3 regions of the Xanthomonas sp. NCPPB 4467 genome follow, and region 1 is predicted to be linked to each of the others. Evidence: predicted binding sites of a transcription regulator. Region 1 holds the regulator's gene; each other region holds the start of a gene.

Region 1 (3,273 bases):
TGGAAGCCGCGGAACACCGCGTTGAGCTGGTCGGCTTCGTCTGGCGCCTGTTCCAGCGACACCAGCTGTTCGCCGAGGCGATCCAGGATTTCCTGGGCCTCGACGATGAAATCGGCAGCAATATCGTCTGGAACAGCACTCATGGTTACAACCCCAATCCGGACAGCAAATCGTCGGCGTCGTCTTGCGACACCGCGTGACGGTCCAGGCCCTTGACCGCAGGACCGGCAAGACCGCCGTCGTCTTTCTTCGGCTCGGTGCTCTTGGGCGGCAGGCCCAGCGCGCCGAAGCCTTCATGCACGCGGCGCACGATCCCGGCCACGCGGCGAATGATCTGCCCGCTGAGGTCCTGGTAGCTTTGCGCCAGCGACAGCTCGGTCAGGTTGTGGCGCATCTGGTCCATCAGCGCGCCCTGGTCCTGATTCAGACCGCCGTCGCGCAGCTTGTTGGCCAGCTCGCGGCATTCTTCGACCAGATCCAGGGTGCGATGGCTGGCCTTTTCAGTCATTTCCACCACGTGGTCCAGGCGCGAGCAGGCATCGTCCAGTTCGCCGGCTTCTTCGGGCACGGTGGGCAGCTCGCCCAGCGCTTGCCCAAGTTCGCGCGCGAGCCGGCTCAGGCCCTGCATCATCGGACGCGTGCGCAGGGCGGCGAGGTGATCGACCTCGCGCTTCCACGCAGCTTCGTCACCGCTTTCCAGTGCATCAAGTGCACCTTGCAGACGCTCGATCAACGCAGCGCGTTCGGCATTGGTCTCCACGGTGGCGTTCATCAGGCGGTCGCCGCCAGACGTTCGAACACCTTGCCCAGCTTTTCTTCCAGCGTCTGCGCGGTGAACGGCTTGATGATGTAGCCGTTGACGCCGCACTGCGCCGCTTCGATGATCTGCTCGCGCTTGGCTTCGGCGGTCACCATCATCACCGGCAGGTGCTTGAGCTTGGCGTCGGCGCGGATGTTGCGCAGCAGGTCGATGCCGGTCATGCCGGGCATGTTCCAGTCCGTCACCACGAAATCGAACGGGCCCGCGCGCAATGCAGCCAGCGCGCTGTTGCCGTCTTCGGCCTCTGCGGTATTGGTGAAGCCGAGATCTGCCAACAGATTCTTGACGATACGTCGCATCGTCGAGAAGTCGTCCACGATCAGGATCCGCATGTTCTTATTCACATCAAGCTCCTAATACGAAAAAATACGCGAAAAAATTAGTCGTCAATTTCGACACCGGCATCGGCCAGTTCGAAGACTTTGAGGCGGCCGCGCAAACGCACCACGGCCTGGCCATGGATCTGGCAGACGCGCGACTCGCTGACACCGAGCACAGCGCCGATTTCCTTCAGGTTCAATTCCTGTTCGTAGTACAGCGACAGCACCAGCTGCTCGCGCTCGGGCAACTGGCCGATGGCCTTGCCCAGCTCGCGGCCGAATTCGCCACGCTCCATCATCTGCTGCGGGTTGGGGCCACCCTTGGCGGTGGTGTCCAGCTCGCCGTGATCTTCGATGCGCGATTCCAGGCTCAGCACCTGGCCGCGTGCGGCGTCTTCCATCAGGCGCAGGTAATCGGGCAGCGGCATTTCCATCGCGGCGGCCACTTCGGTGGCGGCGGCGGCGCGGCCGGTGTTCTGCTCGATCTTGCGCACGGCGGCGGCGGCGTCGCGGGCACGGCGGTGCACCGAACGCGGCACCCAGTCGCCACGGCGAATTTCGTCGATCATCGAGCCGCGGATACGGATCGAGGCGTAGGTTTCGAACGAGGCGCCCTGGTCGGAGTCGTAACTGCGCGAGGCTTCGATCAGGCCGATCATGCCGGCCTGGATCAAATCGTCCACTTCCACGCTGGCCGGCAGACGCGCCGCCAGATGGTGGGCGATGCGGCGGACCAGATCGGCGTGCTGGGTCACCACGTCGTTGGCGTTATTGCGCTGCACGGCGCGGTACTGCGCGCTGGCCGTGGTTGCGGTAGCAGTGCTCATGCGGCCACTCCCCGTTGGATGATGCGTTCGACAAAGAACTCGACGTTGCCGCGCGGCACGGTGGGAGCCTGCCAGCGCGAGGTACGGCGTGCGATTTCGGCAATGGCCTGCGCCGACGGGCTGGCGGGATACGCCTTGATGACGGGTTGCTGACGCTGCACCGACAGGCGCAACCAGTCGTCCTGCGGCACGTGGCCGAGATAGTTCAGCGACACATCGCCGAGGAACTTTTCGCACACGCGCGAGAGCTTGTCGTACAGCAGGCGGCCTTCGTTGGGGTCGCGCACCATGTTGGCGATGATCTGCAGGCGGTCCACGCCGCGTTCGCGCGAGAGCACCTTGATCAGCGCGTAGGCGTCGGTGATCGAGGCCGGCTCGTCGCAGACCACCACCACGGTGTCCTGGGCGGCCTGGCAGAAGGTCAGCACGCTGTCGGTGATGCCGGCGGCGGTGTCGATGACCATCACGTCCAGGTCGCGTTCCAGTTCGGAGAACACATTGACCAGGCCGATGTGCTGGGCCGGAGCCAGTTCCGCCATGTGGCGGCGACCGGAGGCGGCCGGCACCACCAACACGCCGCCCGGGCCTTCGATGATCACTTCATCGAGCGTGCAGCGGCCGGCGATCAGGTCGGCCAGGGTGAACTTGGGCGACAGGCCCAAGACCACATCCAGGTTGGCCAGGCCAAGGTCGGCGTCCAGCAGCAGCGTGCGTTTGCCCATGTCGGCAAGCGCCACGGCCAGGTTGGCGGAGATGTTGGTTTTGCCCACGCCGCCCTTGCCACCGGTCACGGCAATCGTGCGCACCGGGCCCAAGGGCTCGGGACGGGTCGCCGTCAGGGGGAAGGCGTTGGTCAGCTTTGCGTATTCACGCGACTGCATGGTTGTGCTCCGGAGTACAGGGCTTATCGGCAGCGCGCCGTAAATCTTCAAGACGAAGAACGAGACTGGCGGCATTGGCGCGGTGCAGGTCGTCGGGGACCCGCTGTCCGTCAGTCACCCAGGTGATGGGCAGTTGGTGGTCGACCACCACCGACAAGGCGCTGCCGAAGCGGCCGGTCTCGTCGAGTTTGGTCAGCACCACGCCTTGGGGTTTGGCGTGGGCGAAGCGGCGCACGACCTCGTCGAGGTCGGCAAAATGGGAGTTGGCGGGCAGCACCAGCAGCGAGGTGACCTGCTGGGCGGCGCGCAGCCAGTTGAGCTGGGCAGCCAGGGCGCGGTCGCGCTGGCCCATGCCGGCGGTGTCGATCAGCACCAGCTTGTAGTCGCGCAGGCGATCCAGCAGCGCGAGCAGGCTGTCGGCGCTA
Region 2 (3,273 bases), 1.3 Mb from region 1:
CGGCGCGCGCCGCTTCCACAGCGGCGTTCAACGCCAGGATATTGGTCTGGAACGCGATACCGTCGATGACACCGATGATCTCACCGATCTTGCGCGAGGCGGTGCTGATCTGGCTCATGGTGGAGACCACATCGTCCATCACCTGGCCGCCGCTCTGCGCCACTTCACCGGTGCCTACCACCAGGCGGTTGGCCTGCAGCGCGCTCTCGGCGTTTTGCTTCACGGTGGAGGTGAGTTCTTCCATCGAGCTTGCGGTTTCTTCCAGGTTCGCCGCCTGCTGTTCGGTACGTTCGGACAGATCGGTATTGCCGGCAGCGATTTCCACCGCCGCCTGGCGGATGGTGTCCGATGCCGTCTGGATGCCGCCGATGATTTCGGTCAGACGGGCGACGGTCTGGTTGGTGTCGTCGCGCAGACGCGCAAAGATGCCGTGCGCATCGCCGTCCACGCGCTGGGTGAGGTCGCCTTCGGCCAGCGCGCCGATCACGCGCGCCAACGCGGCCAGGTGGGTTTCCACCGAGTCGTAGATGCGGTTGATGCCTTGCGCCAGCGACAGCAACACGCCGTCCATGCCGTCGACCTGCATGCGGCGGCTGAAGTCGCCAGCCGATGCCGCGTCGATGATCTGCATCAGCGCCTGCTCGGCGTTGACCTGCGCGGTGACGTCCATCCACTGCGCGATGGTGCCCAGTTTGGTGCCGTCGGCGGCAATGATCGGGCTGTAGACGAAATCGATCTGGCGGCCGAAGAACGGGGCGCGCACGGCCTTGGATGCAGTCAAGGCGCGCATGCGATCGATGGCGGCTTGGCTGTCGGGATAGATGTCGCCGATGCTGCCGCCGACGAACCCTTCGGCATGGAAGCTGGGGCGGAAGCTCTGCACATCCGGCTCGATCAGCTTGAGCATCGCGAGCAGCTTGCGGTTGGCGAACAGCACCTGGCCGTCGTCGTCGGCGATGCGGATCATGGTGTCCAGATCGTCGAGTGCCTTGATCACGAATTGCCCATGGCGCAGGCCTTGTTCCATCACGTCGATGCGGATGGCCAGCTTGTCCTGGGCTGCCTGCAACGTCTGCAGCAGCGGTGCGAGCTCACCGGATGCGGTGCGCAGGTCCAGGCGCTGGAAGCGGCCTTCGCCCAGCGCAGCGACCGCATTCACTGCCTGCTGCAGCTGCGCGCTGTTGCGACGACGCGTCCACCACCATAGGCCAACGCTGGCCGCGCCGAGCACCAGCAGGGCCGGGAACAGCTTCGCGAACGCGCTACCGATGCCGCCGGGCACCAGCGTGGCGGCGTAGAACGTCAGCAAAGCCAGCAGCCCGAGGTGTGCGGCAGCGGGCATCCATGCAGTCCAGGTGGTACGCGCAACGTTTGCGCCCGCCGGTGGGCGGGAAACGGGTGCGGCATCGTGTGAAGGCAACATAGGCTGAGTCCAACTAGTGTTCTGGGATAGGGGGAACGGTGTGCTGCAGGAGTGGCTGCAATGGGGGTATCGGCGGCCGAGCCCGAATCATGATGGTGTGAAAGGACCGTTTATCGGAATGCGTGCTGCGGACCACGTAAAAAGCTGATGTGGTTGATTTGGAAGCGTTTTCAGTTGCGGTGCGTATGTTTTGAGCAACTCGCGGGCGCCCGGAATCGGTGTTGGTAGTTGTAAATTTCGCGTGAATTTAGATCGTCGTGAGGTCGGGCAATTCCGTGCTCCGATGGAGTGCACATGGGCTGTTTGCTTCCATCTGATCTGGTCGCGGCGACTAGCGCGCGTTGCACCATTGCCGGTAGTCCGACATCGCGCTGAAATCGGAGCGGGCACGAACCACCGCCATGGCAGTGCAACGGGCGTCGGGAAATCGCAGCAGGAGAACGTGAAAGGCAGCGATCCGAAAAACTTCGCCAAAGACCACTATCCGACAAGGCTCGGTGCGATGCAGATGGTTCGCCCGTCAAACCGCAGTTCCGGCACACCTGTCATCGGCGGACGCAACACCGTGCAGTCAGGCGTACCGCCAGAACCACGGATTCCGACCGCACACCGCATGCTCCGCCGCATCCGGGCAACGACGATCCGGCCGATCGGCAGGCCGCACCCATAAAAAAAAACCGGCCGTCTCGCGACGGCCGGTCTGTGGTGTCACTGCACGACGGGTCTGGCGATTACTTCGCTGGCGCCGCCTTTGCATCGTCCGGCAATGCCCAGGCGATGACGCTGTCGCCGGACTTGGTTTCCATGCGGTCGTGTCCACCCACGGCGGCCACGATGTACTGCTTGCCATCGATGGTGTAGCTCATCGGGGCAGCCTGCGGGCCGGCCGGCACGCGGGTTTCCCAGACCTGCTTGCCGGTGCGGGTGTCGAAGCCGCGCATGAAGTCGTCCAGGGTTGCGCCGATGAAGGTCACGCCGCCGGCGGTGGCCAGCGAGCCGCTGTTGTTGGGCGTGCCGATCTCGAACTTGGTCTTGGACGGGATGCCCATCGGACCCTGGTCGTAGCCGGTGCCCAGCGGACGGCGCCACAGCACTTGCTGCGTGCGCAGATCCACACCGGAGATGTAGCCCCACGGCGGCGCCACGCACGGGGTGTTGAGCGGCGACATCCACGGCTCCTTGCGGGCGCCGTAGGCCAGGCCCTTCTGCGCCATGTAGCCGGGGGTCTTGCTCTTGCCGTCGAACACCGACACGACGCCGAGTTCGTTCATTTTCTCGCGGGTATAGACCTGCAAGGTGTAGGGCAGGCGATTGCTGTTCATCACCATGATGCCGCGCTGCAGATCGACCGAGACGCCGCCCCAGTTGATGCCGCCGTGGTTGCCGGTGAACGCCAGCGAGCCTTGCAGCGTCGGCGGGGTGAACATGCCTTCGTAGCGCAGCTGCTTGAACTGGATACGGCAGGCCAGCTGATCGAACGGGGTCATGCCCCAGGCATCGGATTCGATGATGGTTTCGACCTCGCGGCTGGGCGCGCCCACGGTGTTGGGCATGCCCGGCGAGATCGGCTGGGTGGCAGCGGTCCAGTCGCCATGATCGGTGCCCTGCGGCACGGCCATCTGCTTGACCGGCATCAACGGCGCGCCGGTGGCACGATCCAGCACGAACACCTGGCCGGACTTGGTGGCCTGGATCACTGCAGGACGGGTGCCGCCGCCGGCGACCGGCCAATCGACCAGGTTCGGCTGCGGGCCGATGTCGTAATCCCACAGGTCGTGGTTGACGGTACGGAAATGCCAACGCTCCTTGCCGGTAGCCGCGTCCACGGCGACCAACGAGGCGGTGTATTC
Region 3 (3,273 bases), 950 kb from region 1:
GCCGTGATCCATCGCGTTGCGCACCAGATGGGTCAGCGGGTCGCCGATCTTTTCCACCACCGACTTGTCCAGTTCGGTGTCTTCGCCTGCGACCACGAGCGCGATGTCCTTGCCCAGCTCGCGTGCCACATCGTGCACCACGCGCTGGAAGCGGCTGAAGGTGCCGCCGATCTTGACCATGCGCAGCTGCAGCGCGCTTTCGCGTACGTCTTCCACCAGGCCGGCCAGAATCGAGACCGATTCCAGCAGTTGCGCATCGCCGGTGCGCTGCGCATTGGCATTGGTGCTGCTGACCGCAATGATGAGTTCGCCGACCAGATCGATCATGCGATCGAGCTTGTCGGCATCCACGCGGATCGAGCGCGCATCGCTGTTGCGGCCGCCGGCGTCCGGTGCGTTGCGGGCCGGCGCCGATGCGGCGTTTGCGCCATTTGGCACGGCGGCAAATCCGCTGACCGACGTAGCGGCCACCACCGGCTCGTTGACGAGCAGCGTGGCGGTATCGGCTGGCGCAGGCACGGCGGCGATATCCAGATCGCAATCGTCGCGGACGAATTCGAACACTTCTTCGATCGCGGCGCGGTCGGCATCGCTGCGCAGCAGGATCTGGAAACCGAGGTAATTGGCTTCCGGGTCGAGGTCTTCGAACTTTGGCAATTGGCTGTAGTCGGTGCCGATCGATTCCACCGAACCCAGGCTGCGCAGGTTGCGGATCAGCTTGAGCGGCGAGTTGCCGAAGCGCAGCGCGTCGGCGAAAAGTTTGAGCGAGATGCGCCAGTAACCGCTCTGTTTTTCAGGCGTGCTGTACTGGATGGCGGCGGCGGTGACGCCGCAGGCGCTGGTTTGCAGGTAGGTCTGCAATTGCGCCAGCAGCGGCTCGGCTTCGGCCGCCAGCGCAGCTGCATCGGCATGGCTGGGGTCGGCGGCGGTCTCCACCAATGCATGGATATGATCGCAGCACACCAGCAGCAGTCCGATCAGGTCCGAGCTCAACGTCAGCGCTTCTTCGCGCACCAGATCGAGCACGCTTTCCACCACATGGGTGAAGCCGACCAGCTGCGGCAGATCGAATAATCCGCCCGAGCCCTTGATGGTGTGCGCGGCACGGAAGATCGCATTGACCGCATCCGGCGACGACGTGCCACGCTCGGCTTCGAGCAGATGCCGTTCCATGTCTTCGAGCAGATCCCGGCTCTCGGCCAGGAAGGTCTGCATCAGCTGGTTCATGTCCATGCGCGCGTCACCCGTCCGTTAGTGAATGTGTTCGCCGAGGCCGGCAACCGCATGCGGGTACAGCGCTTCGAGCAGGCCGAGCAGTTCGATCACATCGACCACCGCACGGCTGGAATCGGTCAGCGAAAACGGCCGTCCATCGGTCTGGATCGCCTGCTTGGTGGCCAGCAACAATTGCAGGCCGGTGGTGTCGATTTCGCTCACCGCCGCCAGATCCAGATGCACTCCACCCGGATGCGCCAACGCCGGCTGCAACAGCGGCTTGAGTTCTGCGGCGCGACGAATGGTCATCTCGCCCTCAAGGGTAAGCGTCAACGGGGCGGGCAGATCGGGAGATGCAGCGTTCATGGGTGCCTCAAGCGATGGCGCACATTGGGTGCGATGACGCGGGGAGAAGGTCGCGGTGGCATGGATCTGTGTGGCAGTGCGTTGCACACGGAGTCATGCCGGTCTATGCAGGTATCGGCGCCTAGCTGAAATATTTAGACCAAATTCAGTCGAATGACGTAAATGTGAAATCTTCTAGCAGTTCTGAAATTAACTGCTCAGGTTTGTCGCAAGCAGGCTCATGGGGCGTTTGTCCTGGACAGTCCCGGGACAATGCGCGCGTGTTTCAAACACGGCGCAGCGGTGCGGATCGAGCAAGGGCAAGGGCTGCGAGCCCATTGCGTGTGACGCACATCGGCGCGAGATCGGAGACCTCTCGCGCACGCAGCATGCACGCAGGTGATGCTCACCTGCGTGCATGACGTGTAGTGCTGTCGAGTCTGCTGCGACGCCATCAAACGCGGCGTTGCGCTTCAGCCCGGTGTCAGCGCGGCCAGCAAACCGCGTGCGGCGTTGAAGCGGTCTGCGCCGTCGGGCATCGGCAATTTGATGCGCAGTTTGTCCGGGCCATCCATGGTGTAGATCTTCGGCTGCTTCTGGATCATCTGGATGACGGTCATCGGGTCGATCGACGGCTTGGCTTCGAACACCAAACGCCCGCCGTTTTCGCCCAGATCCAGCTTGCGGATCCCCAACGCGTTGGCCTGCAGCTTGAGCTCGGCAATCGCGAACAGGTGCTTGACCGGATCCGGCAGCAAGCCGAAGCGGTCGATCATCTCCACCTGCAATTCGCGCAATGCATCGGTGTCGCGTGCACTGGAAATACGCTTGTACAGCGTCAGGCGCGTATGCACATCGGGCAGGTAATCCTCGGGGATCAGCGAGGCCACGTGCAGCTCCACTTCGGCGCCACGCGCTTCTTCGCCGGCATCCAGATCGGGCAGTTTGCCTTGGCGAATACTGCGCACCGCGCGCTCCAGCAGCTCGGTGTACAGGCTGAAACCGACCTCGGCCATCTGGCCGCTCTGGTCTTCGCCGAGCAATTCGCCGGCGCCGCGGATTTCAAGATCGTGCGTGGCCAGGGTAAAGCCCGCACCCAGCTCGTCCATCGAGGCTATGGCTTCCAGGCGTTTTTCCGCATCGGAGGTCATCGAGCGCCGGTCCGGCACTACCAGATACGCGTAAGCGCGGTGATGCGAACGGCCCACGCGGCCGCGCAGCTGATGCAGCTGCGCAAGACCGAAGCGATCGGCGCGGTTGATGATGATGGTGTTGGCGTTGGGAATGTCGATGCCCGATTCGATGATCGTGGTCGACAACAACACGTTGAAGCGCTGCTTCTGGAAATCCAGCATCACCCGTTCCAGCTCGCGCTCGGGCATCTGCCCGTGCGCGATGCCGATACGCGCTTCGGGCACCAGTTCGGACAGGTCGCGTTGCATGCGCACGATGCTTTCCACATCGTTGTGCAGGAAGTACAGCTGGCCGCCACGGCTGAGCTCGCGCTGGAATGCTTCGCGCAGCAGCGTGTTGTCCCAGGCGGTGATGAAGGTCTGCACCGCCAGCCGGTTGGGCGGCGGGGTAGCGATGATGGACAGATCGCGCAAGCCGGCCATGGCCATATTGAGCGTGCGCGGGATCGGCGTGGCGGTCAGCGTGAGCAGATGCACATTGGCGCGCATCGCCTTGAGCGCTTCTTTTTGCCGCACACCG

Evidence for each region. Region 1 encodes FliA, which starts transcription of late flagellar genes. Its sites were predicted from a motif close to TAAAGTTTNNCNNNCNNNGGCCGATAA; they were not measured.
Region 2: a site for FliA is predicted at 1,490-1,516, ahead of ACCQ06_RS17030 (methyl-accepting chemotaxis protein). Genes of this name have one in related genera too.
Region 3: a site for FliA is predicted at 1,693-1,719, ahead of ACCQ06_RS15505 (STAS domain-containing protein). Genes of this name have one in related genera too.

Annotation. Positions count from the first base shown of each region.
Region 1 is NZ_CM191260.1:2,576,495-2,579,767, forward strand. It holds gene ACCQ06_RS11155 (chemotaxis protein CheA) at 1-143, opposite strand, end outside; gene ACCQ06_RS11160 (protein phosphatase CheZ) at 146-772, opposite strand; gene cheY (chemotaxis response regulator CheY) at 772-1,164, opposite strand; gene ACCQ06_RS11170 (RNA polymerase sigma factor FliA) at 1,200-1,967, opposite strand; gene ACCQ06_RS11175 (MinD/ParA family protein) at 1,964-2,848, opposite strand; gene flhF (flagellar biosynthesis GTPase FlhF) at 2,835-3,273, opposite strand, start outside.
Region 2 is NZ_CM191260.1:3,898,437-3,901,709, reverse strand. It holds gene ACCQ06_RS17030 (methyl-accepting chemotaxis protein) at 1-1,423, opposite strand, end outside; gene ACCQ06_RS17025 (hypothetical protein) at 1,866-2,093, shown strand; gene ACCQ06_RS17020 (membrane-bound PQQ-dependent dehydrogenase, glucose/quinate/shikimate family) at 2,155-3,273, opposite strand, start outside.
Region 3 is NZ_CM191260.1:3,523,041-3,526,313, reverse strand. It holds gene ACCQ06_RS15510 (chemotaxis protein CheA) at 1-1,233, opposite strand, end outside; gene ACCQ06_RS15505 (STAS domain-containing protein) at 1,252-1,581, opposite strand; gene mfd (transcription-repair coupling factor) at 2,034-3,273, opposite strand, start outside.